2 regions of the Caballeronia sp. LZ024 genome follow, and region 1 is predicted to be linked to the other one. Evidence: riboswitches for the same ligand, from Rfam matches in the RefSeq annotation. Region 1 holds a riboswitch; the other holds the start of a gene.
The links. A riboswitch is a leader RNA that binds a small molecule or an ion and turns the genes downstream of it on or off. The one in region 1 is predicted to bind cobalamin.

Region 1 (13,824 bases):
GCACGAAGCGCTCGTCGCGATGCTGCTCGATGCCGGTCTCGGCCCGGCGACACCCGGCGCCGACGACATCCGCAACCTGCTGCTGAGCCCCATCGCCGGCAACGAAACGCGCACGCTCGCCGAACAGATCGTCGCGGAGATGCAGCGCGACGTGCGGCTCCATGCGCTCTCGCCGAAGTTCGCGTTGCTGCTCGATGGCGGCGAGCGGCTCGCGATGCTCGATCATCCGCACGACATCTGGCTCGCGGCAATGGACGACGGCGCGCGTTTCGCATTCGGGCTTGCGGGGTGTCCGCCAGTCGCGCCCGACGATGCGCCCGCCATCGGCTCGGTCGAACGATCGCAGGCGGTGCCGCTCGTGCTCGCGCTGCTGCACGCGTTCCTCGGCCTCGCCGCGCCCGAGCAGGCGCGCATGCGCGATCTGCTCGACGCGGATTCCGTCGAACGCGTTCTGGCTGCGCTCGACGTTCCCTTCATGCGCGACGCGCGCGCGTGGCGCCGTGCTCCCGCCGATCCGGCGTTGCGCTTAGGCGCCCATGCGCAAGCCGGGCACGACGCGACGCACGTAGGCGCGCAACTGCCGCTCGGACGGCTGTCCGTAGCGTCGCTGCGTGCGCTCGCGGAACTCGCCGAAACCCACGGTTCATCCATCCTGCGCATGACGCCGTGGCAAAGCGTGCTGCTGCCCGGCGTCGAAGCGGCGCACGCGCCGTTTGTCCTCGACACGATGCGCGCGCTCGGCTTCGCCACTTCGCCTGACGCGCCGCTCGCGCGCGTGATCGCGTGCGCGGGTTCGCCGGGCTGCGCGCGCAGTCCCGCCGACACCAAAGCCGACGCGCTGCGCCTCGCCGACCGCCTGCCGCCGGGCACGGGCGAAGTCCATCTGAGCGGCTGCGCGCGTTCGTGCGCGGCGGCGCGGCCCATCGCGACGACGCTCGTCGCCGTGTCGCCCGGCCGCTACGACCTTTTTCAGCACGCAGCGCAATCGAACACGGACGCGCGCTGCATCGCCCGCAACATCACGATCGAAGAGGCGGCCGCCTGGCTCGCCCGGAGCACTGCCGATGCTTGATTACATTCGCGATGGACAGGAAATCTATCGCCAGTCGTTCGCGACGATCCGCGCCGAAGCGAATCTCGCCGCCATTCCGGCCGACCTCGAAAAGCTCGCGGTGCGCGTGATTCACGCGTGCGGCATGGTCGACGCCATCGACGACCTGCGTTTTTCGCCGGGCGCGGGCGCGGCGGGCCGCGAAGCGCTCGCGGCCGGCGCGCCGATTCTCTGCGACGCGCGCATGGTCGCCGAAGGCATCACGCGCGCGCGGCTGCCGGCGAACAACCGCGTGATCTGCACGCTCGCCGACGCGTCCGTGCCCGAACGCGCCCGCGCGCTCGGCAACACGCGCTCGGCGGCAGCCGTCGAACTGTGGCTGCCGGATCTGGCGGGCAGCGTCGTCGCGATCGGCAATGCGCCGACCGCCCTCTTTCACCTGCTCGACCTGATCGATGCGGGCGCGCCCAAGCCCGCGCTGATTCTCGGCTTTCCGGTCGGTTTCATCGGCGCGGCGGAGTCGAAGGCGATGCTCGCCGCCGACAGCCGTGGCGTGCCGTTCGTCGCGTTGCAGGGACGGCGCGGCGGCAGCGCGATGGCCGCGGCCGCCGTCAACGCGCTCGCCACGGAGGCCGAATGATGAGCGGGCGTCTCTATGGTCTCGGCGTCGGTCCGGGCGATCCGGAACTCATCACGGTGAAGGCGCTGCGCCTCCTGAAAGCTGCGCCGGTGGTCGCGTACTTCGTCGCGAAGGGCAAGAAGGGCAACGCGTTCGGCATCATCGAGGCCCATCTCGACGACGCACAGACGCGCCTGCCGCTCGTGTATCCGGTGACGACAGAAGCGCTCGAACCGCCGCTTTGCTACGAGACGATCATCAGCGCGTTCTACGACGAATCGGCGCTCGCGATTGCCGATCATCTCGAAGCGGGACGCGACGTCGCGGTGATCTGCGAAGGCGATCCGTTCTTCTACGGCTCGTACATGTACCTGCACGACCGGCTCGCGGAGCGCTTTCACGCGCATGTCGTGCCGGGCGTGTGTTCGATGCTCGGCGGCGTGGCCGTGCTCGGCGCGCCGCTCGTGTATCGCAACCAGAGCTTGGCGGTGCTCTCGGGCGTGCTGCCCGAGGACGAACTGCGGCGCCGTCTCGGAGCCGCCGATGCCGCGGTCGTCATGAAGCTCGGCCGCAACTTCGAGAAAGTGCGGCGCGTCCTGGTCGAACTCGGGCTCGCGGAACGGGCGCTGTATGTGGAACGCGCGACGATGGCGAATCAGCGCATCGTGCCGCTCGATGAAGTCGATCCGATGGCGTCGCCGTATTTCTCGCTGCTGGTCGTGCCGGGGGAAAAATGGCAGGCTTGAACCGGGACGTGGCGATTGTCGCGATCGTCGTGCTTGGCCCGGGTGCGCTCGATACCGCACGTCGCATCCAGTCGGCTTATTCCGGCGCGAAGGTACACGGACTCGCGCGCCGCGTCGTTGAAGCCGATGTCGCTTTCACGGAACTCGGCGCGCATTTGCGCGCGCTGTATGCGGCCGGCACGCCGATCGTCGCGTTGTGCTCGGCGGGCATCGTGATCCGCGCGATCGCGCCGTGTCTCGCGAACAAGGGCGCCGAGCCGCCGGTGCTCGCGGTGGCCGAGGATGGCAGCGCGGTCGTGCCGCTCGTCGGCGGGCTGTCCGGCGTGAACGTCATGGCACGCGAGATCGCCAGGGCGCTCGACACCGCGCCCGCGATCACGACGAGCGGCGAATTACGCTTCGGCACGTGCCTGCTGAATCCGCCGGAAGGCTACGTCCTCGCCGATATCGAGCACGGCAAGCGCTTCGTGTCCGACCTGCTCGCGGGCGCTCCGATGCGCATCGAAGGCGCCGCGCCCTGGCTCGACGATGCCGGCCTGCCGCGCGCCCCGGACGCACGGCTCGCGATTCGCGTGACTTCGCGCATCGCGCGCCCGGGCGAAGGTGACGACCTGATGATTCATCCGCGCTGCGTCGTCGCGTGGGTCGGCGAAGCTTCGCGCGGCGACATTGCCGAACGGGTGCGCCTCGCGTTGCGCGAACACGGCATCGCGCCGCTTTCGCTCGCGGTGCTGCTGGCGCCATTGCGCGACGCGGCCTCGGAACCGCTCGCCGAAGCCGCGCGAACGCTCGGCGTGCCGCTGCGTTTCAACGCGGAACCGCCAACGGACGCGAGCGAGCGCTTCGTGTCGCAGGACATCGTGCTCGCGGTGTCGGCACGTCCCGTCGATCCGTCGACGACCGGCCGCGCGCGCGGCAAGCTGACCGTGATCGGTCTCGGCCCGGGCAGCGCGGACCTGATGGTGCCGGCGGCGAAGCAAGCGCTCGCGCAAGCCGACGACATCCTCGGCTACGACACCTATGTGCGGATGGCGGGCCCGTTTCGCGACGATCAGCGCGTCCACGGGAGCGACAACCGCGAAGAGATGCAGCGCGCGCGCCATGCGTTCGAACTCGCGAGCGAAGGGCGCCGGGTCGTGGTCGTATCGTCGGGCGACCCCGGCGTGTTCGCGATGGCGGCGGCCGTGCTCGAAGCCCTCGACCAAGCGCACGCGCGCGAGCCCGCATGGACGAGCGTCGAACTCGAGATCGTGCCCGGCGTCTCGGCCGCGCTCACGACGGCCGCGCGCGCGGGCGCGCCGCTCGGCCACGACTTCTGCATGCTGTCGCTGTCGGACAATCTGAAACCGTGGTCGATCATCGAAACGCGGCTCCGGCACGCGGCCGAGGCCGATCTCGTGATGGCGTTCTATAACCCGGTGTCGCGGGCGCGGCCGTGGCAACTGGATCGTGCGCTCGACATCGTGCGCGCGTATCGCGCGGGCGCAACGAAGGTGGTGCTCGGGCGCGACGTCGGCAGGCCGGGCGAGACGCTCGTCACGACGACGCTCGACGCCTTGCGCTCGGATCAGGTGGACATGCGCACGATGGTGATCGTCGGCTCGTCGACGACGCGCGGCTTTCCGAAGGACGCGAAAAGCGAGTGGGTCTATACGCCGCGCTGGTACTGTGAGAAACCGTAGACAAGGTCGTCGGCGCTGCTGTACTGCGCGTCCCACGCCTCGGCGAGCGACGCGCAGCGACCGAGCCGAATCGCATCGCGCTCGAAATCGACGATGACGACGCGGTCCGCATCGACGGGACGCGACGGCGTATCCGACGTGCGGCCATCCGTCAGGAGCCACAGCCAGCGCTCCTGCGCGGGCCGCTTGCGCGACGCGCGCGCGAGCACGTTCGCGGCGGTACGCACGCCGAGCGCGAGCGGCGTGCCGCCACCGCCGCCGATCGGCGCGACCCAGTGCTCGTTCCACCAGTGCGCCGCGCCCGGCTGACGACGCACTTCGGCCCGCCCGCCGCCGAAACACACGAGCGCCACCTCCGCCCGCTCGCGATACGCCCGGTCGAACAGCGCGACGAGCAGCCCCTTCGCCAGCGCGAGCCGCTTGCCCGCGAGCATCGAACCGGAGCAGTCCAGCACGAAACAATAGAGCGCCGCGCCCTCGCCGCCCTTGCGGCGAAACCGGACATGCCGCGCTTCGAGCGGCGCATGCCGTTTCGCGCGCAAGGTCTGCATCCAGTCGATGGAACGGCTCGCGCGGCCTTCGCGCGTGATCGTGCGTCCCGCCGGCTGCGATTCGAGCCATCGAAGGCGGCCTGCCTCGGCTTCCGGCCCCGGCCTTCGATGGCTCAGGCTTTTTTTGGCTGCAACGGCCTTACGTTCTTGACCGTCGCGGTTTCGACGGGTTCGGGCGGCAGATAGCCCCAGTCCGCGTCGCTTGCTGGCGGATTTGCGTGCGCTTGTGACTGAGATTGTTGCGGCTTCTCGCCCTCGCGCCGTCGATGCTTCAGCACGGATTGAGCGATGCGCTCCACATGTTCTACACCGATCGCATGCGCACTTTCGAATGCCGCGAGCGCACGCGCCGCGCGCAGCATCACGAGATCGGCGCGCAGTCCGTCGACCTGCGCCGCGATGCAAAGCTCGCTCACGCGCGCGTGGACGGCATCGTCGAAATCGAGGTTCGCGAGTTGCGCGCGCGCATCGTGGATGCGCTGCGCGAGCGCCGCCTGCTCGCGTGCGTGACGCTCGCGAAACGCCTGGCTGTCGGTATCGAACGCGAGGCGCGCCTTGACGATGTCCTGCCGCACCGACGCCTCGAAGCAATTGCCGAGTTCCACCGCAAGCCCGAAGCGGTCGAGCAGTTGCGGACGCAGTTCGCCTTCTTCCGGATTCATCGTGCCGATCAGCACGAAGCGCGCTTCATGCCGATGCGAGATGCCGTCGCGCTCGACCGTATTCACCCCGCTCGCGGCGACGTCGAGCAACTGATCGACGAGCGGATTCGGCAGCAGGTTCACTTCGTCGACATAGAGCACGCCGCGATGCGCCTTTGCGAGCAAACCGGGCGAGAACTTCACGCCGCCATCGCGCAGTGCGCTTTCGATGTCGAGCGTGCCGATCAGTTGCTCCTCGCTCGCGCCGAGCGGCAGCGTGACGAACCGGCCTTCGGGCAGCAGTTCGGCGAGCGCGCGCGCCGCCGTCGACTTCGCCGTGCCGCGCGGGCCGGTGACGAGCACGCCGCCCAACGCCGGATCGACGGCGGCGAGCAACAGCGCCTCTTGCAACGGCTGCTGCCCGACCAGCGCAGCGAAGGGAAATACGGAAGATTCGTTCAAGGTCATTGGCCTTCGAGTTGCTGTTCGGCGTCGAGCAGATGCCGCTCGACTTGCGCGCGATAGTCGCCGGGGTGTTGCCACAGACCGCGCTGCATCGCTTCGGTCAGCCGCTCGCAGATCGAATGCAGCGCGTGTGGATTGTGGCGCTGCATGAACGCACGCGTGTCGGCGTCGTTCACGTAGGCATCGGTGACGAGCGCGTACTGATGATCCGACACCACGCGCGCGGTCGCATCGTAGCCGAACAAATAATCCACGGTGGCCGCCAGCTCCGACGCGCCCTTGTAGCCGTGTCGCTTCACGCCGTCGATCCACTTCGGGTTCACCACGCGCGAGCGGATCACGCGCGCGATCTCTTCGTTCAGCGTGCGGATGCGCGGCGCGGCGGGGTTGCTGTGATCGGCGTTGTACGCCTCCGGCTGCGCACCCGACAGATGCCTGACCGCCGCGACCATGCCGCCCTGGAACTGGTGATAGTCGTTCGAATCGAGCAGATCGTGCTCACGGTTATCCTGGTTCTGCACGACCACATCGATGCCTGCGAGCCGCGCGCCGAACGTCTCCCGCGCGTCGATACCGTCGCCGGCCTGCGAATACGCGTAGCCGCCCGCGCTCTGAAACGCGCGCGACAGGTCGCCGTCGTCCTGCCATTGCTTCGCGTCGATCAGTTCCTGCAGGCCCGCGCCATACGCACCGGGCTTCGTGCTGAACACGCGCCAGCCGGCACGCGCACGCGCTTCCTTCGCGTCGATGCCGCGCGCGACGAGTTTGTCGCGCTCGCGCATGATGCGCGCGCGGATCGGGTTGAGGTCTTCGGGCTCGTCGTCGAGTTCGGCGATCGCCTGCACGGCCGCGTCGAACAGATGCATGAGGTTCGCGAACGCATCGCGGAAGAAGCCCGACACGCGCAAGGTCACGTCGATGCGCGGACGGTTGAAGATCGTGATCGGCAGGATCTCGAAGTCGGTCACGCGATGGCTGCCCGCCGCCCACTTCGGGCGCACGCCCATCAGCGCGAGCGCCTGCGCGATGTCGTCGCCGCCGGTGCGCATCGTCGCTGTTCCCCACACCGAGAGCCCGACCGCGCGCGGATAGTCGCCATGATCCTGGAGATGCCGTTCGATCAGCAGATTCGCCGACTTGAGGCCGATCGACCAGGCCGCTTGCGTCGGCAGCGCGCGCGTGTCGACGGAGTAGAAGTTGCGGCCGGTCGGCAGCACGTCGGGGCGCCCGCGCGAAGGCGAGCCGCTCGGGCCCGGCGGCACGAAGCGTCCTTCGAGCCCGCGCCGAAGCTGCATGAGTTCTTGCGGCCCGCATGCGTCGAGACGTGTCAGCAAGTCGCCTTGCAGGCGCTCAAGGACGAGCGATGTCGCGGGCCATGCGTCCGGCGCTTGCGAAGCGTCGAGCAGCTTCGTCGCGAGCAGTTCGAGACGTTCGCGCGTGTCGCCGTGATGACGCCACGCCGCCTCCGTCACGTCGAGCAGCGCGGCGGGACGCGGTCCGGTCCACGGCGCGGCCCAGTCGGCGTCGAGCGGATTGAACGCGTCGCCGAGTTGCAGGTCGCGTGCGAGTGCGGTGAGCAGACTCGCGTTCGCGCCCTGCGCGTCGCCGACAGGAAAGCGGCCGAGCGCGAGCAGCGTGTCGCGCCGCTGCACGCCTTGCGGCGACGCGCCGAACGTATGCAGGCCGTCGCGGATCTGCGCTTCCTTCAATTCGCAGAGATAGGCGTCGGTGCGCGTGAGGAGCGCGTCGTCATCGGCGGCGGCGAGCCCGAGTTCTTCGTGCAGCCGTTGCGCGACGATGCCTTCGAGGATCGACTTGCGCAGCAGCTTCGCGCGGCGCGGATCGACCATCAGCGCTTCGTAGTATTCGTCGACCTGCCGTTCGAGGTCCTGCAACGGCCCGTAGTTTTCGGCGCGCGTGAGCGGCGGCATCAGATGATCGACGATCACCGCCTGCGCGCGGCGCTTCGCCTGACTGCCCTCGCCCGGATCGTTGACGATGAACGGGTACAGATGCGGCATGGGTCCGAGCGTCAGGTCCGGCCAGCATGAACCGGAGAGCGCCATGCTCTTGCCCGGCAGCCATTCGAGATTGCCGTGCTTGCCGACGTGCACGATCGCATCGACGGAAAAACGCCCGCGCAGCCAGAAATAGAACGCGAGATAGGAATGCGGCGGAACGAGCTCCGCGTCGTGATAGCTCGCGTAGTCGCCGCGTTCGCGCGATCGCGCGGGCTGGATGCCGACGAAGACTTCGCCGCAACGCCAGCCCGCGATCATGAAGCGGCCGCGTCGAACCGTCGGGTCCGCTTCGGGCGGTCCCCAACGTTCGTTCAGCTCTTGCTGCACATTCGCGGGCAGCTTGTGGAATGCATCGAGATAGTCGTCGAGCGCGAGGCTTTGCAGCGCGGGACGCAGGTCGCGCACGACCGGATCGTTGGTCACGCCTTCGGTCAGCGCGCGCATCAGCGCGTCGCCATCGGCGGGAAGCGGACCGACGCGATAGCCCGCATCGCGCAGCATCGTCATGATGTTGACGACCGACGCCGGCGTATCGAGCCCGACACCGTTGCCGATGCGACCTTCGGAAAGCGGATAGTTCGCGAGGATCAGCGCGACGCGCTTCTGCGCATTCGCGGTCGATCGCAGATGAGACCATCGGCGGCTCAGTTCGGCGACGAAACGCACGCGTTCGTGGTCCGGCTGATAACGCACGACATCCACCTGCGTGTGCTTGCAGTGATACGCGAGCCCCTTGAAGCTGATCGCGCGCGTGATGATGCGGCCGTCGACTTCGGGCAGCGCGACATGCATCGCGACATCGCGCGAGTTCAGACCGTGGTTGTCCTTCAGCCAGTCGTCGCGATTGCCGCCGCTCAGGATCACCTGAAGCACCGGCGCATCGCCTGCCAGTTCGAACGGCGCCGGATCGTCGATCACGCCGGCGGCGAACGCCGTCGTATTCAGCACGAGCGATGCGCGATGATCCGCGCACAACTGCTGCACGACTTCGCGGCTCACCGCGTCCTTCAGCGACGACATCGCGATCGGCAACGGATTCATGCCCTCGGCTTCGAGCGCGTCGACGAGCGCATCGAACACGGCCGTATTGCCCGATTGCAGATGCGCGCGATAGAACAGTATCGCCACCACCGGCGCGCCTTCGGTCCAGCGCGCGCGCCAGTCGTCGATGGTCGCCACTTCGCGTGCCGGATGATAAAGCGCGACCGTGGGCAACGCGCTCGGCGCACGCGCTTCGCGGCCCCAGCCGAACGCGCGATGACCGATCGCGCGCAAGAACTCTTCCGCGTTCTGCGCGCCGCCTTCGCGCAGATAACGCCAGAGTTCGTGGCAGAACGCGGGATCGGCCGTGCTCTTCGCGACGAGGTTCGGGTCTTCCTGAAGGTCGCCGGAGAACATCACGAGCGTCTGCTTCTCACGCTTCGCGAGCGCGACGATGCGTTCGATACCGTAGGGCCAGTAGGCTTCGCCGCCAAGATGGTCCACGATCACGACGCGCGCATGGCGCAACACATCGTCGACGTAGAAGTCCACCGACGCCGGTTGGCGCAGGAACGCCTGGTTCGCGAGCCGCACCGCCGGAAAGCCCGCTTCCAGACGCGGCACCGCGCTCGCGAGCAGCGAGAGCGTGGTGTCGGCGGAACTCAGCACGACGATCGGCGCGGGCGTCTGCTCGATGCGCATGACGCCCGCTGCGTCATCGACGAATCCGCCCGGCGTCGTGCGCAGCAGATGCATCGCCTTACGCCTGCGCAGGAACGCGGGACAGCGCGGACGTCAGCGCTTCCTGCAACGCGGGCTGGTCGAGATCCTCGCCGATCAGCACGAACCGGCTTGCCGCTTCGCCTGCTTTCCAGCGGCGGTCGAAGTAACTGTCGAAGCGCTTGCCGACGCCCTGCACGACGAGCCGCATCGGCGCGCCCGGCAGCGCGGCAAAACCCTTCACGCGATAAATCGTGTTCGCTTCGACGAGCATCTGCAACGCCGCGACGACCTGCTCGCGCGACTCCACTTGCGCGCTCACGACGACCGAATCGAAGTCGTCGTGATGATGATCGGCGTGGCCTTCTTCATCGGGCGAGCCGTGGTGATCGTGGCGCAGATGGATCGTGTCTTCCGACGCGGATTGCAGCCCGAGCAACGCATGCAGGTCAAGCTGTCCCATGTGCGCGGGCACGATTTTCACTTCGGCCGGAATCTCGCCGCGAATCAGCGCTTCGACCTTGGCCTGCGCGGTTTCGTCGATGAGATCGGTCTTGTTGAGGATCACGAGATCGGCCGATGCCAACTGGTCTTCGAACAACTCGTGCAGCGGCGATTCATGATCGAGATTCGGATCGGCGCGCCGCTGCGCATCGACGGCTTGCGGGTTCGCGGCGAACTGGCCGCTCGCCGCAGCCGGTCCGTCAACGACGGTCACGACGGCATCGACCGTGAACGCATTCTTGATCGACGGCCAGTTGAACGCCTGCACGAGCGGCTTCGGCAACGCGAGCCCGGACGTCTCAATCAGCACGTGATCGATGGCATCGCGCCGCTCGACGAGCTGCTCCATGACCGGATAGAACTCTTCCTGCACGGTGCAGCAGAGGCACCCGTTCGCAAGCTCATAGAGATTGCGTTCGCCCGACGACGGTTCATCTTCGCAGCCGATGCCGCAGCCCTTGAGAATCTCGCCGTCGATGCCAAGCTCGCCGAATTCGTTGACGATCACTGCAATGCGCAGACCATTGGCGTGCGAGAGAATATGCCGCATGAGCGTGGTCTTGCCGCTGCCGAGAAAGCCGGTTACGACCGTCACCGGGATTTTGCGCGTTTGCATCCGTTGCTCCGTGAGTGTTCTGCTGCGCCCTGGCGATACGTGTCATGCGCGAAGCGCCAGGCGTCATGAGGAATTGAACCGCGCGCCGCATCCCCGCGACGACGATCCGTTCTGTTGTCTGGCCGGTATCCGGGCTGACGAAAACGCCGCTTCACCTTCCCGCGCGATGGGCATGACAAACGCGCAGTGGAGCAATGCAGATGCGGCGAACGCACGTGCACCGAAGCCGGCATGGCCGCGCGCGCGACATCGATACGATGCGCGACGTGCGGCTTTCGCTTACCGTTGCGGGGGCAGCGCAGGTTGGCGACGATCCGTGGCGGACCGGACGCTTCCTGCTTCCCGTTTAACCGCGCGCGAAGAGCAACGCGCGCGAGCACCAGAATGCGAGCAAGTCTAGGCTGCAAGCGCACGAGCGTCAAGAAAGGACGCCCCTTCCCGCGCCCCTCCTGTGTTATCTTTCCCCCGCGTCTGGTGCTCATGCGCGGCTCGTCGAGGCCCGCATAGTCAAACGGGAAACAGGAGCACAATAGCCTCAGGGCCAAGTGCCAATCTGTGCTGTCCCCGCAACGGTACGCGACTAGCGGCTCAACCTGCCGCGCATTCTCTTCACGGCCACTGCGAGGCGACGAGCGGGAAGGCGAACGGAGTGAGTCGCAAGCCCGGATACCGGCCAGCGCAAGTGGCCGGCAACGCGTGCATCGCACCGTTGCCCTGGCCGAACGCCCGCGTCCGCGAGGGACGGACCGCGGTGCGCACTGCATCCCAGACGCATCACATGAATCCAGCTATCGCGCGCGAACGTGCGGAACCTGCATGGCGCCATCGCCCGAACCGGCGAGGTGCCGCATGACCGCGCCGCAAGGCCGCGTCGACCTGATCGGCGCAGGCCCCGGCGACGTCGAACTGATGACGCTCAAGGCCGTCAAGGCGCTGTCGGAAGCCGACGTCGTGCTCGTCGACGATCTCGTCAGCCCCGACGTGCTCGCGTTCGCCCGCAGCGATGCGCTCATCACCTATGTGGGCAAGCGCGGCGGCCAGCCTTCGACACCGCAGCCCGTCATCCTCGAACTGATGCTCGCGCACGTGCATGCGGGACGCCGCGTCGCGCGACTGAAGGGCGGCGATCCGTTCGTGTTCGGGCGTGGCGGCGAGGAAATGCAGGCGCTCGCCGCCGAGGGCGTGCAGGTCGGCGTGATCCACGGCATCACTGCGGGCATCGCGGCACCGGCCGCCATCGGCATTCCGCTCACGCATCGCGATCATGCGATGGGCGTCGTGTTCGTGACGGGGCATGGCGCAAGCAAGGATGCCGGCAGCGGCGACGGCAGCCGGGAACCCGACTGGGCCGCGCTCGCCGCGACAAAAATGACGCTCGTCATCTATATGGGCATGCGGCGGCTTGCTGACATCGTCGCGGCGCTGATCGCGGCCGGCCTCGATCCGCAGACGCCCGCCGCCGCCATCGAAGCCGCCACGCGTCCCGAACAGCGTCATCTGCTTGCGCCGCTCGAAAAGCTGCCCGATGCCGTCAAGGCGGCCGCGCTCGGCGCGCCCGCCATCGTCGTGATCGGATCGGTGGCGGGACTCGGCATCGCAAGCGCGCTCGATGCATCGGCAGGCACGTCATGACGACGCTTTCCATCGTGCTCGGCATCGGCTGCCGGCGCGGCGTGAGCGTCGAGGAGATCGAAGCCGCCGTGCAGCGTGCACTCGATGCGCTCGATGCGCCCGGCGCGCATGCACTCGCCAACGTGCGCGCGGTGGCGAGCATCGAAGGCAAGTCCGACGGGGCCGCGCTGCTCGCGTTCTGCGAGCGCCATCGCCTGACGCTGCAGCTTTTCACGGCGCAACAGATCGAAGGCGTCGACACGCACGCACGGGCGTCCGCGCAGGTCCGCAAGCATCTGGGCGTCGGCGGTGTCTGCGAACCGTGCGCGCTGCTCGCGTCGCACGAGGGACGCATCGTCGTGCCGAAGACGATCGTCGACGATGTGACCGTCGCCATCGCCGCCGATCACTCAATTCATCATTCGAAGAGCCACGCATGAAAACCGATACCGAATCGCACCTGCGCATGACGCAGCGTCGCAAGGAAGGCCACGAGAAGAAGCAGGCCGCCGCCGATCACGAGAAGGGCCTGCTGATCGTCAACACCGGCAACGGCAAGGGCAAGACGACGGCCGCGTTCGGCATGGCCGTGCGCGTGCTCGGCCACGGGATGAAGCTCGGCGTCGTGCAGTTCATCAAGGGCGCGCTGCATACGTCCGAGCGCGATTTCCTCGGCGCGATCGCGAACTGCGACTTCGTCACGATGGGCGACGGCTACACCTGGAACACGCAGAACCGCGAGGCCGACATCGCCACCGCGAGGAAGGGCTGGGACGCCGCGTGCGACATGATCAAGAGCGGCGAGTACCAGATGGTCGTCCTCGACGAGCTCAACACGGTGCTTAAGTACGAATACCTGCCGCTCGATGAAGTGCTTGGCGTGCTGAACGCGCGGCCCGCGACGCTGCATGTGGTCGTCACCGGCCGTCATGCGCCCGATGCGCTGATCGAAGCCGCCGATCTCGTCACCGAGATGCGGCTCGTCAAGCATCCGTATCGCGAGCAGGGCGTGAAGGCGCAACGCGGCGTCGAGTACTGAAGGCGATCGATCCGATGCACACCTGCCCCGCCCTTTTCATCAGCGCGCCTGCCTCGCATCAGGGCAAGACCACGGTTACCGCCGCGCTCGCGCGCCATCACACGCGGCAAGGGCTGCGCGTGCGCGTGTTCAAGACCGGTCCCGACTTCCTCGACCCGATGATCCTCGAACGCGCGTCGGGGTCGCCCGTCTACTCGCTGCATCTCTGGATGGTGGGAACCGGCGCGTGCCGCGCGCTGCTGGCCGATGCCGCGCGCGAGGCCGACCTGATCCTGATCGAAGGCGTGATGGGTCTCTTCGACGGCACGCCGAGCAGCGCCGATCTCGCCATCGCGTTCGGCGTGCCGGTGCTCGCCGTGATCGGCGCGCACGGCATGGCGCAGACCTTCGGCGCGGTCGCATTCGGGCTCGCGCGTTATCGTCCCGAGTTGCCGTTTCATGGCGTGCTCGCGAACAAGGTGGCGTCCGCGCGGCATGCGCAGATGGTCGGCGAAGCGTTGCCCGAAGGCTTGCGCTATTGCGGGCATCTGTCGAATGCCGCCGACATCGCGCTGCCCGACCGTCATCTCGGTCTCAC
Region 2 (15,494 bases), on a different contig from region 1:
ACCGTCTTCGTGGAAGGCGCCGGTCAGAACGAGCGTCGCGGCCATCGAGAGCAGCACGGCGACGCTCGCCGGCAACACGCGCAACGCCGCGAGATAGACCAGCGCGGCAACGCCGCCGACCATCAGCCCGACGAGCGGAAAATAGCGCGCCGCCGCGTTCAGATACTGCCGCTCGAAGCCGACCCAGCGCGGCACCGGCACGCGCGTGAAGTAGCCGAGCGCGGTGAGGAAATAGCGCAGCTCGTCGAGCAGACGCGGCGTGGGATCAGGCATCGCGGTCCGAGACGCCGGCGGATTCGAAGCTCGCCATCTCGTCGACGAACGCGACGGCCGCGCGAAGGAGCGGCAACGCGAGCGCCGCGCCCGTGCCTTCGCCGAGACGCAGGTCGAGTTGCAGGAGCGGCGCGGCATCGAAGTGCTGAAGCATGCGCGCGTGCCCCGCTTCGTTCGATGCATGCGCGAACACGCAGTAGTCGAGCACGTCGCGCGAGATCGCATGCGCGACGAGCAGCGCGGAGCTGGCGATGAAGCCGTCGACCAGAATCGTCATGCGCGCTTTCGCCGCGGCGAGAAAGGCGCCCGCGATCATCGCGATCTCGAAGCCGCCGAAGGTCGCGAGCGTATCGACGGGATCGGCGCTTCTCGCGTGACGTTCGAGCGCCGCCGCGAGCACGTCGCGCTTGTGGCTGACGCCCTCGTTCGACAAACCCGTGCCGCGCCCGACGCAGACGTCGATCGGCAAGCCGCACAGACGGCTCATCAGGCACGCCGCCGCCGATGTATTCGCGATGCCCATCTCGCCGAAGCCGATCACCGTGGTCCCGAGCGACGCGTGATGACGCACGCGCGATGCGCCCGCCTCGATTGCCTGCAAGGCTTCGTCGCGCGTCATCGCCGGTTCGTGCGCGAAGTTGCGCGTGCCGCCGCGCCGGATCGCGATGTCGACGAGGCCGGCGCTTCCGGGCAGCGCCGTCGCGACGCCCGCATCGACCACTTCGAGCGTCATGCCGACCGAACGCGAAATCGCATTGATCGCGGCGCCGCCGGCAAGAAAATTCGCGACCATCTGCACGGTCACTGCCTGCGGATACGAACTCACGCCTTCAGCGGCGATACCGTGATCGCCCGCGAACACGATCATCGCGGGACGTTCGATGCGCGGCTTCGTCGTCTGCTGGATCAGGCCGATTTGGAGCGCGAGCGATTCGAGGCGGCCGAGACTGCCCGGCGGTTTCGTCTTCGTATCGATGATGTGTTGCAGTTCGGCCTGCAAAGCGCGGTCGAGCGGTTGCGGAAGGTCCTGGATGAGCGACATCGGTTCGTCCTTTGAAAGCGGTTCAGTCCGGGAAGCGGGGCACGAGCGCTTCGTGACCGTCCTGGCGGATCAGCGTGAGCGGATAGCCGAACGCGGCGCTCGCGCGCTCCGCGCTCAGTACCTCGCGAGCGGGGCCGGCGTGCGCGCGGCCCGCGCCGTCGAGCAGGAGCGCATGCGTCGCGTAACGGCGCGCGAGGTTGAGATCGTGACACGAGAAGATCACCGTGCGCGTATCGCCGCGCTCGCGCATCCATGCGTCGAGCGCGTGCAGGCAGTCGATCTGGTGATGCAGGTCCAGATGCGAAAGCGGTTCATCGAGCAACAAGAGCGGCGCGTCCTGACACAGCGTCGCGGCCAGCGCGACGCGCTGCCGCTCGCCGCCCGACAGCGACAACACGTCGCGCGCGGCGAACGCAGCGAGCCCGAGCCGGTCGAGCGCCGCGTGCGCGGCGTGGCGGTCCGCTTCGCTTTCCCAGCCCCCGCCGGTCAGATGCGGAAAGCGGTTGAGCATCACGATGTCGAGCACGGTCGCATCGAACGCATCGTGGCTGCTTTGCGGCATCAGCGCACGACGCCGCGCGAGGTCGGCGGCGCGCCAGTCGTCGAGATCGACGCCATCGAGCGATACCGAACCTGCCAGCGCCTTCGACAGACCGGCCAGCGCGCCGATGAGCGTCGTCTTGCCCGCGCCGTTCGGCCCCGCGATGCACCAGATTTCGCCGGGCGCGAAGGTCTGCGTGAGCGATTCGACGAGCGTGCGGCTCGCGGCCTGCAACATGAGGCCGGTGACGCGAAGGCTCGCGTTCATCGCGGCCTCCGCAGCAGCATCCAGAGAAAGACGGGCACGCCGATCAGCGCCGTGATCACGCCGACGGGCAACTGCGCCGGCGCGATGGCCGTGCGCGCGATCAGGTCCGCGCCCATCACCGCGACGCCGCCGCCGAGCGCGGCGGCGGGCATCAGCATGCGCTGGTCGTTGCCGAACGCAAGCCGCAGCACGTGCGGCACGACGAGCCCGACGAAGCCGATCGTGCCCGCCGTCGTCACGGCCGCTGCCGCCGCGAGCGACGCCACGAGATAGATGAAGAGGCGCAGGCGCACGACGGGCACGCCGAGCGCCTGCGCGGCGGCATCGCCGCGCAGCAGCACGTTGAGCTGCGGCGCGACGGGCACGACGACGACGAACGCGACGGCCAGCGCGACGAGCGCGGTCCACGGTGTCGCGACGCCGTTCAGGTCGCCGGTCAGCCAGAAGACCATGCCGCGCAGGCGGCTCTCCGGCGCGAGCGCGAGCATCAGCGTGATGAGCGCGCCCCAGCCCGCGGCGATCACCGCGCCCGTCAGCAGCAGACGCGGCGAGGCGTCCTGCGGCTCGCCGCGCCACAACTCGCGGCGCGCCAGGCCGAGCACGAGCAGGATCGACAGCAAGGCGCCTGCGAACGCGGCCACGTCGACGCTCCACCACGGCATCGACACCAGCATCGCGCCGAGCGCGAAGGTTGCCGCGCCGCCGGACACGCCGAGCACGTAGGGCTCCGCAAGCGGATTACGCAGAAGCACTTGCAGCAGCGCGCCGGCCATCGCCAGCAGCGCACCCGAGGCAAAGCCGGCGAGCGCGCGCGGCAGGCGCAGGCTCAGCACGATCTCGTCGATCACATCGGACGACGATGCGCGCGCATGCAACAACGCGTCGATCACCCGCAGCGGCGGCAGCGCAAAGCTGCCGAGCGCGAGCGACGCCACGAACACGACGAGCGCCGCCACCGCGAGCGCGCTCCAGATCGCGGCGGCGCGGCCCGCGTTCATGCCGCGCGCGGGCGGGCTCCCGGTGCTCACGTCAGCGCGCACCGTTCGCATCAGAGCTGCCGCCAGCCGATCGTGAGATACGCGCCGCGACGCGGCGTGTTGTACGAGTAAGCGAGTTCATAGTCCTTGTCGAACAGGTTGTCGATGCGCGCGTCCACGTACCACGACTTCGTGATGTCATAACGCGCCGACAGGTTCACGAGGCCGTAGCCCGCGAGCGTCGACTCGTAGTCGCTGCGCGCGCCGCTCACGATCCATTCGCCGCCCACGCGCCAGTGGCCGATCAAGCGATGCGCCGTGAACGCCGCGAAACGGCGCGCGCGGCGCGTGAGTTCCTCGTGATTCGTCTCGTCGACGGGATTTTGCAGCGTGAAGCTCGCGCGCACGTCGGTGGCGCCGACCTGCCCCGCCCACGATCCCTCGATGCCCTGCACCTTCGCGCGCCCCACGTTCTGCGCGATATAGAAGCCGCTGCCATCGGCGACATAATCGATCAGGTTCGAATAGCGCGTCTGGAACGCGGTGAGACGCAGCACGCCAAGCGCCGACGACGCGTACTGCAACGCCGCTTCCACCGAATGACTGCGCTCGGGCTGGATCGACGGATTGCCAGAGAACGGATAGTACAGATCGTCGAAGCTCGGGGCGCGAAACGATGCGGCGTAGCTTGCGCTCGCCTTCCAGTGCGCGTCGAAGTTGTAGCCATAGCCGAGATAGTAGCTGTTCGCGCCGCCGAAATCGGAGTACTGGTCGCGCCGCAGGTTCGCCTGGAACTGGCTCGCGCCGATGCGCCCCACATAACCCGCGAACACCGAGTTCACATGACGGTCGGGCGCGTCGAGCTGATCGGAATCGAGCGTCTGGTCCGTGTGCTCGTAGCCGAAGAGCAGCTTGTGACCGGCCGCGAGCCGCACGTCGTTCTGCCACAGGTACTGCCGGTTCTCCGAGTTGAAGCGGTTCGTATAGACGCCGTTCTGTTCGATGTTCGCGCGGTCCTGACCCTGCGCGATCGTGAAGTGCGTCGTCCAGCGGTCGGTCAGCCGGCCGTTCGCAAAAACGGACGCCGAGCGCACGCGGTCGTGCGATTCGTTGAGATCGGACGGGCGGCCGTAGGCGTCGTCAAAACTGTTGATGCCGTTCGACTGCAAGAATCGTACGCCGCCGTCCCACTTATCCGTGAACGCATGGCGCAGCGTCGCGGCGACGCTTTCGTTCAGATAGCCGTTCGCGTTCGGGTTCGCGCCCGGTGCGAGCGCCGGATCGATCGACGAGAAGCTGTCGGTCTTTTCGCGTGAGACGGTGAAGTCGAAGGTCGTGCGGCCATCGCGGTCGAGCGCGCCGTTCACGCCGAATTGCTGGCGCTGCGTGTGATAGCTGCCGTACTCCGCTTCGACGTTCACGCGCGGCGGATGAGCGCCGCCCTCTTTCGTGAAGACCTGCACGACGCCGCCGATCGCGCCCGATCCGTACAGCGCGGACACGTTGCCGTTCACCACTTCGATGTGGTCGATTTCGTCGAGCATCAGTTGCGAGAGCTGTGCGGCGCCGAGTCCCGCCGACTCGACGCGCACGCCGTCGATCAAGACGAGCGACTGCGACGACGCGGCGCCGCGCACGTAAAGGCCCGAGGTCGCGCCCGGCCCGCCGTTGCGCGTGATCTGCACGCCGGGGGCGAGGGCCAGCAGACCGAGCGCATCGGAGGCGTTGGTATCGGCGATGTCCTGCGCGTCGAAGAGCGAGGTCTGCGCGATCGTGTCGGCGAGCGGCTCGCTTGCGCGCGTCGCGGTCACGACGACGGGCGCGAGCGTCGTCGTCCCTGCATGGCCGTCGGCCGGATCGATGGATTGCGCGGACGAAGCGAACGGCATGCCACAGGCGACGAGCAGCACCGGACGCGCCGCGCGGGCGAAGATTGAAGACATGTGTGAAGCGTTTCCTGTCGATGACGAGCGCGGCCCGCTCCCCGCGGGCTTCATGCGCGTATCGGCACGGCGCGCGGAACAAGGCAAAGCGCGACGCACCCGACTCCTGGCCGGTATCCGGGCTGGCGACAGCATCGTCCCGCCTTCCCGCGCGTTGGCGCAGTGGCATTTAACGTTTGCCTCGGCCGCCTGTTTCAAGTGACGAAAAATGCGGGCAAAAACACGGGCAAAACGTATCGGGGACGACTTGCAACTTGCGTTGCGGTCGCTTACCGTTGCGGGGGCAGCACAGGTTGGCTCGTCCTTGCCGGACTTCGCTCCCTGTTTCCCGTTTGACTGCGTCCGCTTCGAAGGCGAACGCGAGCACCAAAAGTGCGGCAAGTTTAGGAGCCACGCCCGCGAGCGTCAAGAAAGCGGCGCGGATGCAAGAGGTCGGCGCGCGCTGCGATTGACGCGACGCAACGACCCGCTCTATCCACACACGTATTGCGCTGAAGAAATGCGTTTTTGCGCATGAAGGCGTGCTGTTACGTCTCGAAACGAGACATTTATCGGAAGCTCGGTTGAACCGCGCTAAAATGCGAGGTCTTTAGAGGACGCAGCACATGCTCAACGAACTCGAATCACTTTCACAGAACATCGGCCGGCTGATCAAGATCAGCGAGCGCCATCATCAGGCCCACCGCGCACTCGAAGAACAACTCGACCAGGTGCGTGCCGACTTCGCCGCCGTGCAGGTCGAACTCGCGCAGGTGCGCGAAGAGCGCGACACGCTGCAGGCGGAACGCGACGGACTCTCGGCGAAGATCGACGACGCGCAGGTGCGCCTGAACGCCATCCTCGAAAAACTGCCGCGCGCGAAAGCCGCGCCCGAGCCCGACAATCAAATGGATCTCCTTGGCCCCGATGCGTCGGCCGATTCTTCGTCTGATGCGCCCGAACACGCGCACGCCGGCGAGATGAACGGTGAACACAGCCACGGAGAAAAAGCATGAGCACCAAACAGATCGAAGTCTCCATTCTCGGCCAGCAATACCGTCTCGCGTGCTCGGCCGAAACCGAAGACGCACTGCGCGAAGCCGTGGCCCGCGTCGATGCAGAGATGAACAAGGTGCGCAATGCAAGCAGCGTGCGCGGCACGGACCGCATCGCGGTGATGGCGGCGCTCTCGCTGGCGTCGGAATTGCTTAAGCTGCAGAACAGCGTGCGTCATGGCGAGGCCTTCCCCGCCGAAGAAATCCGCCACACGGTGCACCGGATGAACGAGCAACTGGGCGCCGTCATCGCGCAATATGAAGCGCAGTGAGCACGGTCTCGCGACGAGCATGCTCATCACATGGCCGCCAGCGTGACAAGCGTTCTTAAATCGCGAAAGCTTAAAGTCGTTGCTGCATCCGACTGGCGATTGGTGTAGAGTTAGTACTCCCTGCCTGGTTCGCCAAGGTCATATATTCCTTGAACCAATGCCATTGTGCACGGTTGCGGAAATTTGTAGCACGGGCGCGCGCGTCACTCTGTCTGATGTACCCGAAGTGCTGCTTACTGCGACCAATCTTGAACCCCGGTTCAGGATGCCGGCCTAGCGGCTGAGGCGGGGACCTTATCTGAAACGGCATCGGTTTTTCCGATGCCGTTTTTCTTTGGCTGCCCGGTTGGCAGGCTGCTCAACACGCTCTCACATTCACATCGATCATGCGTTACTGGCTGATGAAGTCCGAACCGGACGAAGCGAGCATCGATCATCTCGCGCACGCGCCGAAGAAAACCCTGCCGTGGACCGGCGTGCGCAACTATCAGGCGCGCAACTTCATGCGCGACGCGATGCAGGTCGGCGACCGCGTGCTCTTCTATCATTCGAGCTGCCCGCAGCCCGGCATCGCGGGTCTCGCGGAGGTCGTCTCGACGGCGTATCCCGATCCCACGCAGTTCGATCCGAAGAGTTCCTACTACGATCCGAAGTCGACGCAGGAAACGCCGCGGTGGCTTCTCGTCGATGTGCGCTTCGTGAAGAAGACGCCGCTCGTCGCGCTCGCGACGCTGCGCGAACACAAGGAACTCGCCGACATGCAAGTGCTCGCGAGAGGCAATCGTCTCTCCATCACGCCCGTGACCGAAGCGCAATGGCGCTTCATCACCGAGCATCTCGTCTAAACGCGCGCAGGAACTTCGCGCGCTCGCGAGCCGCCTAAGTGACGTCGCAAATCAAGCGATTCCACACTCCCGGAGTTCCACGATGATCAAAAACAAAACCGCGTTCGCGCTCGCGGCCGCCGCCATTTCGAGCGCGGCGCTCACGATGTCGGCGACGGTCGCCGCGCAAACCGTGCTCACGCAGCCACAGCCTTCGGGCGTGCTGTCGCTGTCGGCGCAGGCGAGCACCGAAGTGCCGCAGGACACCGTCAACATCACGCTCTTCTACGAACAGGAAGCGCAGGACGCATCGTCGCTCACGACCACGCTCAACCAGCGCGCCGACGCTGCGTTGCGCACCGCAAAGGGCGTCGAGGGCGTGACGGCGCGTAGCGGCTCGTTCACCGTGTTCCCGTCGACCGATCGCGACGGCCGCATTTCCGCCTGGCGCGGCCGCACCGAAGTCGTACTGGAATCGCATGATTTCGCGGCGGCATCGAAGCTCGCGGGCAAGATGAGTTCGTCGATGCAGGTCGGCAATGTCGCGTTCTCGCTGTCGCCGCAGGCCCAGCGCGCGGCCGCGCAAAAGCTCTCGACGCAGGCGATCGACTCGTTTCGCCAGCAGGCGCAGGCCTCGGCGCAGGCGTTCGGCTACAGCGGCTATTCGATCCGCGAAGTCAGCGTGAATCACGACGGCTCGTCGCCGCGTCCCGTGATGATGATGCAGGCGCGCGCGATGAGCGCCGATGCGAAGATGGCCGCGCCCATGGCCTTCGAGGCGGGCACCTCGACCGTGACGGTCAACGTGTCGGGGTCGGTGCAGATGGCGCGCTAACGGAACGGCGCCTCGCGATGGCGAGGCGTCGTTCATGCGTCAGGCCGCGTTCGCGGGCTTCGACGGCAATCGCCCGTCGCGCCGGTAGGCCCAGATCATCATCGCGATCCCCACGACGATCATCGGCAGCGAAAGCCACTGGCCCATCGAGAAGCCGAGCGCGAGAAGGCCGAGATAATCGTCGGGCTCGCGCGCGAACTCCACCGTGAAGCGCGCCAGTCCATAGCCGATCAGAAAGAGCGCGGAGCCCGCGCCCACGGGCCGCGGTTTGCGCGAGAACGTCCAGATCACGATGAAGAGCACGAGTCCTTCCAGCGCGATCTCGTACAACTGCGACGGATGGCGCGGCAACATGTGATAGCGCTCGAAGATCTCCGTCAGATGCCAGCGCAGGTCCGCTTGCGGGTGCTTGGCGAGCCAGATCGCATCGTCGTTCGATGCGCCCGGGAAGAGCATCGCCCACGGCGCGTTCGGATCGGTCACGCGGCCCCACAGTTCGCCGTTGATGAAGTTGCCGAGACGCCCCGCCGCGAGCCCGAGCGGCACCATCGGCGCGACGAAATCGGTGACCTGCAGCCACGTGCGCTTGCGCTGGTACGCGAAGAGGACCATCGCGAGCGTCACGCCGAGAAAGCCGCCGTGAAACGACATGCCGCCTTCCCACACCTTGAAGATATCGAGCGGATGCGCCGCATACCAGCTCGCCTTGTAGAAGATCACGTAGCCGAGCCGGCCGCCGAGGATCGTGCCGAGCACGCCGTAGAACAGCATGTCGTCGATGTCGCGCACGGTCCAGCCTTGCGCCGCGACATGCGGCAGCCGCAGCCGCAGCCGGCCGACGACCACCGCCGTCACGAACGCAACCAGATACATGAGGCCGTACCAGCGCACGGCGAGCGGGCCGAGATGAATCGCGACGGGATCGAAATTGGGGTGTATGAGCATCGTAAGTTGTAGTAGCGGTTCGAGATGCGCGAACTCTCAAGCGAGCGATAAAGCGTGAGCCATGAGCGCGAACTATGAAGCAGGCACCGCCGCGCCGTGGGCGCGCACGATGTCGATGAAACCGGCGAGCACAGGACTGACCTCCGCCGCGCGCCACACGAGACCGGTCTCGACGAGCGCGCCGTTGCCCGCGCCGGATTCAGCAAGCGGACGATACACCACGCCCGTGCGCCGCAGATTACGCAGCGACTGCGGCACGAGCGCGACGCCCATGCCGGCGGACACGAGGCTCACGATGGTCTGCATCTGGATCGCCTCCTGTCCGATGCGCGGCGTGAGTCCACACGTGCCGTAGCAACCCATAATGATGTCATAGAAACCGGGCGCGAGCCGTCTCGGAAAGACGACGAGCGGCGTGGACGCCAGTTCCTGCAGGCTCACGGGCGTGTCCGCCCATTCGTGCGCGCCCTGCCCGAGTTGCTCGGCGAGTTCCGCCGGCAGCGCGACGACGAGCGGCTCGCGCGCGATCGGCAAGTACGAGAGCGCCGCCACGTGACGCGGCGGCAGCGGCGGAATCACGAGGCCCGCATCGATGCGGCCCGCGATCAGTTCCTCGATCTGCACGTCGCTGGTGGCCTCGGTGAGCTGCAGCCGAACGCGCGAAAAACGCGCGCCGAAATCGCGCAAGAGCGACGGCAGCAGGCCGTAGTCCGCCGTCGAGACGAACGCGAGCGACAGCACGCCCGCTTCGCCGCGCGCGAGCGATTGCGCGAGCGGCCTGAGCGCCTCGGCCGCCGAAAGCAGGCGCCGGACTTCCGGCAGCAGGTCGTGGCCGACCGGCGTAAGCTCGACGGATCGCTTCGTGCGCGCGAAGAGCGCGACGCCGAGCGCCTCCTCAAGCGCGCGGATCGCCTGCGACAGCGGCGGCTGCGTCATCGCGAGGCGCGCCGCCGCGCGGCCGAAATGCATTTCTTCCGCGACGGTCACGAAGTAGCGCAGCAGCCGCAATTCGACGGGGGGATTGCGCGGGTCCATTAATATCTCGTGCGACCTAATAAGCCCTGAATAATATATTGGACAGACACTTGCCGACGCTGCATTCTTCCGGCACTAGACGAAAAAATCCTCAAGGAGCCCCCAAATGGCCTTCAATCGCCGCTCGAAAAACATCACCCAGGGCGTGGCGCGCTCGCCCAATCGCTCGATGTACTACGCCCTTGGCTACAAGGAAGACGACTTCGACAAGCCGATGATCGGCATCGCCAACGGCCACTCGACCATCACGCCGTGCAACGCCGGCCTGCAGCGTCTCGCCGACGCCGCCGTCGAATCGATCCGGAAATCGGACGCGAACCCGCAGATCTTCGGCACGCCCACCATCTCCGACGGCATGTCGATGGGCACCGAAGGCATGAAGTATTCGCTCGTGTCGCGCGAAGTGATCGCCGACTGTATCGAGACCTGCGTGCAGGGCCAGTGGATGGACGGCGTCGTCGTGATCGGCGGCTGCGACAAGAACATGCCGGGCGGCATGATCGGCCTCGCGCGCATGAACGTGCCGGGCATCTACGTGTATGGCGGCACGATCCGTCCGGGCAACTGGAAGGGTAAGGACCTGACCATCGTGTCGTCGTTCGAGGCGGTCGGCGAATTCACGGCCGGGCGCATGTCGGAAGAAGACTTCAAGGGCGTCGAGAAAAACGCGTGCCCGTCCACCGGTTCGTGCGGCGGCATGTACACCGCCAACACGATGAGCTCGTCGTTCGAGGCGCTCGGCATGTCGCTGATGTATTCGTCGACGATGGCGAACCCGGATCAGGAAAAGGTCGACTCCGCCGCCGAATCGGCGCGCGTGCTGGTCGAAGCGGTCAAGAAGGACCTGAAGCCGCGCGACATCATCACGAAGAAGTCGATCGAGAACGCGGTCGCGCTCATCATGGCGACGGGCGGCTCGACCAACGCCGTGCTGCACTATCTGGCGATCGCGCACGCGGCCGAGGTGGAGTGGACCATCGACGACTTCGAGCGCATGAGGAAGAAAGTGCCGGTGATCTGCGACCTGAAACCGTCGGGCCAGTTCGTCGCCACCGACCTGCACAAGGCAGGCGGCATTCCGCAAGTGCTGCGCATCCTCCTTGATGCAGGTCTCCTGCACGGCGACTGCATCACGATCACGGGCCGCACGATCGCGGAAGAACTAAAGGACGTGCCGGGCAAGCCGCGCGCCGACCAGAAGGTGATCTATCCGATCGACCAGGCGCTCTACGACGAAGGCCACCTTGCGATCCTGAAGGGCAATCTCGCGCCGGACGGCGCCGTCGCCAAGATCACCGGGCTGAAGAATCCGGTGATCACGGGCCCGGCGCGCGTCTTCGAAGACGAGCAAAGCGCGATGGAAGCCATTCTCGGCGACAAGATCAAGGCCGGCGACATCGTCGTGATGCGCTATCTCGGGCCGAAAGGCGGCCCCGGCATGCCGGAGATGCTCGCGCCGACATCGGCGATCATCGGCAAGGGACTGGGCGAATCGGTCGGCCTCATCACCGACGGGCGCTTTTCCGGTGGCACGTGGGGCATGGTAGTCGGCCACGTCGCGCCGGAAGCCTTTGCAGGCGGTACGATCGGACTAGTGCAGGAAGGCGATTCGGTCACCATCGACGCCCACAAGCTCTTACTGGAACTGAACGTCGATGCCGCGGAAATCGAGCGCCGTCGCGCCGCGTGGAAGCAGCCGGCGCCGCGTTACACGCGCGGCGTGCTTTCGAAGTACGCAGCGCTCGCGCTGCCCGCGAACAAGGGCGCCGTGACGGGCTGACGTCCGTCGCTGAGATCTGAACGCCGACGAACGAAGGGGCGCACGATGCGAATCGTGCGCCCCTTCTCATTGGGCCGCGTATTGGGCGGCGTATTGGGCCGCGTCTTTTATAATGCCGCGAAAAGAGGTCGGGCGAAGCATCGACGGAGACCACCATGATTTCGATCGGACGATACGCCGCAGCGCTCGCGATGCTCTGCGCGTTCGGCGCGGCGCGAGCGCAAGGCGAAAATTCGATGCTGTCGCTCGCGCAAAGCCGCAACTGCATGAGCTGCCACTCGGTGACGCGCATGTCGATGGGCCCCGCGTTCGACAAGGTCGCAGAGAAGTACGCCGGCGTGGAAGGCGCGCACGCGGCGCTCGCACGCAAGATCGTGGAAGGCGGCGCGGGCGTCTGGGGCCCGGTGCCGATGCCCGCGAATACGCAAGTGACCGCCGCTCAGGCAAGCGCCCTCGCCGACTGGATTCTGTCGCTCCGATAGCGCGCCGCTCAGGCGCCCCGGCGCCGCTGCAGTTCTTCGTCCACCGCCTCGCGCACCCAGTCCGTCATCTCCGCTTCCAGCGCGAGCGCGACCTCGCGCGTGATCTGATGCACGAGCCAGGTCGAATGCTCGCGCAGCGCGTCACGGCAACGCGACTCGATCAACTCGCGGCCATCGCCCGTCAGGAAGTTTGTGAAGCGCCCGTGCAGGCGCTCGGCGATGAATTCCGCGTCGTAATCCGTGGCGTGCGCGGGCGTGCCGGGTCCCGGCGTGCGCGCGTATTGCGCCTTGCCCGGCATCACGACTTCGGTGAGAACGGGAATCGAGGTATCGAACTCTTCTGGCGTTTTGGACACGTTCTGCTCCCTCTCTCTAAAGGTGTGCGGCCGATCTTATCGCGACCCGTCCCGCGACTTATGTTCGGTCAACCGCCTTGCTTGTGCATGTTGAGCGCGTAGCCGCGATCGCGGTAGAAGCGAAAGCGCTGGCGGCCGGCCGCGAGTTCGTCTTCGTCGTCGCCGATGACTTCGATCAGCCGCTCGAACCGCGCGAACTGCGCCGGCACGCTCTGCCCCAGATTGATGAGGATGCGATGGTGCGGCGCGTCATCGAGGTTGGCCGCGAGCACGACCGGCGTTTCCTCCGCGAGCGGGCTGCCGGCCATGCAATGCGGCACGAAGTCGAGCGGCGAGAAGGTCCAGAGTTGCTCGTCGAAGGCGGCGAGCCGCGCGGGATCGGCGAGCACGATGATCGGCTCGCCGCTCAGATACGCCTTGCGCACGAGACGGCACGCGTAAGCTACCGAATCGCCGACGTTCGTATGAAAGTCGATGCGCGTCATGCGTGCGCCCCGCTCAACCACACTGCGCGTGAAAAGCCGGCCGTCATTGGCCCGCGCGGTCGATCAGAAACTGTGCAAGGAGCGGCACCGGACGGCCCGTCGCGCCCTTCGCGGCGCCGCTCTTCCATGCGGTGCCCGCGATGTCGAGGTGCGCCCACGGATAGTTCTGCGCGAAGCGCGACAGGAAGCACGCCGCCGTCACGCTGCCCGCTGGACGGCCGCCGATATTCGCGAGATCGGCGAAATTCGACTTCAGCTGGTCCTGATATTCGTCATCGAGCGGCAGGCGCCACGCCGGGTCGACCGCTTCGCGCGACGCGTCGAGCAGTTCGCCCGCGAGCGCGTCGTCCTTCGAGAACAGGCCCGAGTTGTGATGGCCGAGCGCGATGATGCACGCGCCCGTGAGCGTCGCGATATCGACGACCGCCGCCGGCTTGAAGCGCTCCGCGTAGGTCAACGCGTCGCACAGGATGAGGCGGCCTTCGGCGTCGGTGTTGAGCACTTCGATGGTCGTGCCGTTCATCGCGGTGATGATGTCGCCCGGCTTGAGCGCGTTGCCGGCGGGCATGTTCTCGCAGGTCGGCACGATGCCGACGACGTTCAGCTTGAGCCCCATCTCCGCGACCGCGCGCAGCGTGCCGAACACCGAGGCCGCGCCGCACATGTCGTACTTCATCTCGTCCATGGCTTCGCCGGGCTTGATCGAGATGCCGCCCGAGTCGAACGTGATGCCCTTGCCGACCAGCACGACGGGCGCGCCCGCGTTCTTGCCCGCGCCTGCGCCCTGATATTGCATGACGATGAACGCCGGCGGCTCGACCGAGCCCTTCGCGACCGCGAGGAACGAGCCCATGCCGAGCGCCTCGATCTGCTTCTGGCCGAGCACTTCGACCTTCAGCTTCCAGTCGCGGCCGAGCTTCTTCGCGGTCTGGCCGAGATAGGTCGGTGTGCAGACATTGGGCGGCAGATTGCCGAGATCGCGCGTGAGGTCCATGCCGTTCGCGAGCGCAGCGCCATGCTTCGCGGCGAGCTTCGCCGCCTTTTCTTCGGCCGGGTCGATGCTGAACACGATCTTCTTGAGCGCGCGCGCACCGTTCTCCGGCTTGCTCTTCATCTGCGTGAACTTGTAGGTCAGCTCGCGCAGCGCGAGGATCGCGGCGCGCACGGCCCAGTCGCCGGTGCGCTCCAGCACGGGCAGTTGCGCGAGCGTAAATGTGACCTGCGCGATCTTCGTGCCGAGAATCGCGCGCCATGCCGCGCGTGCGGCTTCGGCATAAGCCTTCTGACTGAAGGCATCCTGCTTGCCGAGTCCGACGAGCAGGATGCGCGATGCGCCGATGCCCGTGATCTCGTGCAAAAAGAGCGTCGTGCCCGCCTTGCCATTCATGTCGCCGGCCTTCACGACACGCGTGATGAGCCCCTTGGTCGCCAGGTCGAGCTCGAGTGCGGCGCCCGTCAGCGTCTGCGCTTCGAACACGCCGACCACCATGACGTCGGCCTTCCCGTTGAGGAAACCATTTGCCGCGCCTTTGCTCCAATCACAGGCTTTTATGCTAAAGTCCATCGCGCTTATCCTCGGATAAAATCTGGGCTGAAGGATGAAAGCCGCAATTATCCGCTATTTTTTCCGCAGCGGTCACAGGCGGGAGTCTCCGGGAACGTTCACATTGCCCGGGCGTCTGTCAAAGCATGCGCTTGCAAAAGCATCGCCGCCGGCCATCGCGCGGTTATCTATGCGGTTATCTGTTACCAATCAATGATCTTCGAACGCTCCCTCCAGCGCGAACTCGCGTATACGGCCGGTGCCGTATTCATGGTGCTGCTCACGATCATGCTGACGACGATGATGATCCGCATCGTCGGCTTCGCCGCGTCGGGAGAAATCGATCCGCGCGATGTCGTCGTGCTGATCGGTCTCACCGTGATCGGCTATCTCGCGGTCATGCTGATCGTCACGCTGTTCGTCTCGATCCTCTTCGTGCTCACGCGCTGGTATCGCGATTCGGAAATGGTCGTGTGGCTCGCCTCGGGCGTGAGCCAGACACAGCTCATCAAGCCGGTCGCCGTCTTCTCCACGCCGATCATCATCCTGATCGTGTTCTTCGCGTTCGTCGGCTGGCCGTGGTCGAACCAGCAGAGCAAACTCATCAAGCAGCGCTTTCAGCAGCGCGATGAAGTGTCGCTGCTCGCGCCCGGCCAGTTCCGCGAGTCGCCCGGAAGCCATCGCGTGTTCTTCATCGAGAAGATGTCGCCGGACCAGGGGCATGTCGAGAACGTGTTCGTCACGAGCACCGAGGGCGGCAAGGTCAACGTGATCGTCTCGAAGACGGGCCACACCGAGACGCACGAGGACGGCGACCGCTTCATCGTGCTCGAAAACGGCCGCCGCTACGACGGCGAACC

Region 2: it holds a riboswitch for cobalamin, as region 1 does, so the genes downstream of both, QCE48_RS03250 (TonB-dependent receptor domain-containing protein) here and cobA (uroporphyrinogen-III C-methyltransferase) in region 1, are expected to answer to the same signal.

What each region holds. Positions count from the first base shown of each region.
Region 1 is NZ_JARUXL010000004.1:689,115-702,938, forward strand. Features, by position in the region: gene cobG (precorrin-3B synthase) at 1-1,072, shown strand, start outside; gene QCE48_RS25325 (precorrin-8X methylmutase) at 1,065-1,691, shown strand; gene QCE48_RS25330 (precorrin-2 C(20)-methyltransferase) at 1,688-2,416, shown strand; gene cobJ (precorrin-3B C(17)-methyltransferase) at 2,404-4,098, shown strand; gene QCE48_RS25340 (VWA domain-containing protein) at 4,065-4,649, opposite strand; gene QCE48_RS25345 (ATP-binding protein) at 4,763-5,758, opposite strand; gene cobN (cobaltochelatase subunit CobN) at 5,755-9,513, opposite strand; gene cobW (cobalamin biosynthesis protein CobW) at 9,518-10,597, opposite strand; cobalamin riboswitch at 10,700-10,996, opposite strand; cobalamin riboswitch at 11,053-11,290, shown strand; gene cobA (uroporphyrinogen-III C-methyltransferase) at 11,447-12,229, shown strand; gene QCE48_RS25365 (cobalamin biosynthesis protein) at 12,226-12,648, shown strand; gene cobO (cob(I)yrinic acid a,c-diamide adenosyltransferase) at 12,645-13,247, shown strand; gene QCE48_RS25375 (cobyrinate a,c-diamide synthase) at 13,262-13,824, shown strand, end outside.
Region 2 is NZ_JARUXL010000001.1:657,348-672,841, reverse strand. Features, by position in the region: gene QCE48_RS03270 (adenosylcobinamide-GDP ribazoletransferase) at 1-273, opposite strand, end outside; gene cobT (nicotinate-nucleotide--dimethylbenzimidazole phosphoribosyltransferase) at 266-1,315, opposite strand; gene QCE48_RS03260 (ABC transporter ATP-binding protein) at 1,338-2,123, opposite strand; gene QCE48_RS03255 (FecCD family ABC transporter permease) at 2,120-3,172, opposite strand; gene QCE48_RS03250 (TonB-dependent receptor domain-containing protein) at 3,172-5,043, opposite strand; cobalamin riboswitch at 5,134-5,429, opposite strand; gene QCE48_RS03245 (ATPase) at 5,649-6,038, shown strand; gene QCE48_RS03240 (cell division protein ZapA) at 6,035-6,349, shown strand; RNA gene ssrS (6S RNA) at 6,464-6,645, shown strand; gene QCE48_RS03230 (EVE domain-containing protein) at 6,736-7,194, shown strand; gene QCE48_RS03225 (SIMPL domain-containing protein) at 7,277-8,008, shown strand; gene lgt (prolipoprotein diacylglyceryl transferase) at 8,048-8,953, opposite strand; gene QCE48_RS03215 (LysR family transcriptional regulator) at 9,026-9,988, opposite strand; gene ilvD (dihydroxy-acid dehydratase) at 10,095-11,768, shown strand; gene QCE48_RS03205 (c-type cytochrome) at 11,924-12,250, shown strand; gene QCE48_RS03200 (DUF2486 family protein) at 12,259-12,606, opposite strand; gene QCE48_RS03195 (DNA polymerase III subunit chi) at 12,675-13,091, opposite strand; gene QCE48_RS03190 (leucyl aminopeptidase) at 13,135-14,655, opposite strand; gene lptF (LPS export ABC transporter permease LptF) at 14,848-15,494, shown strand, end outside.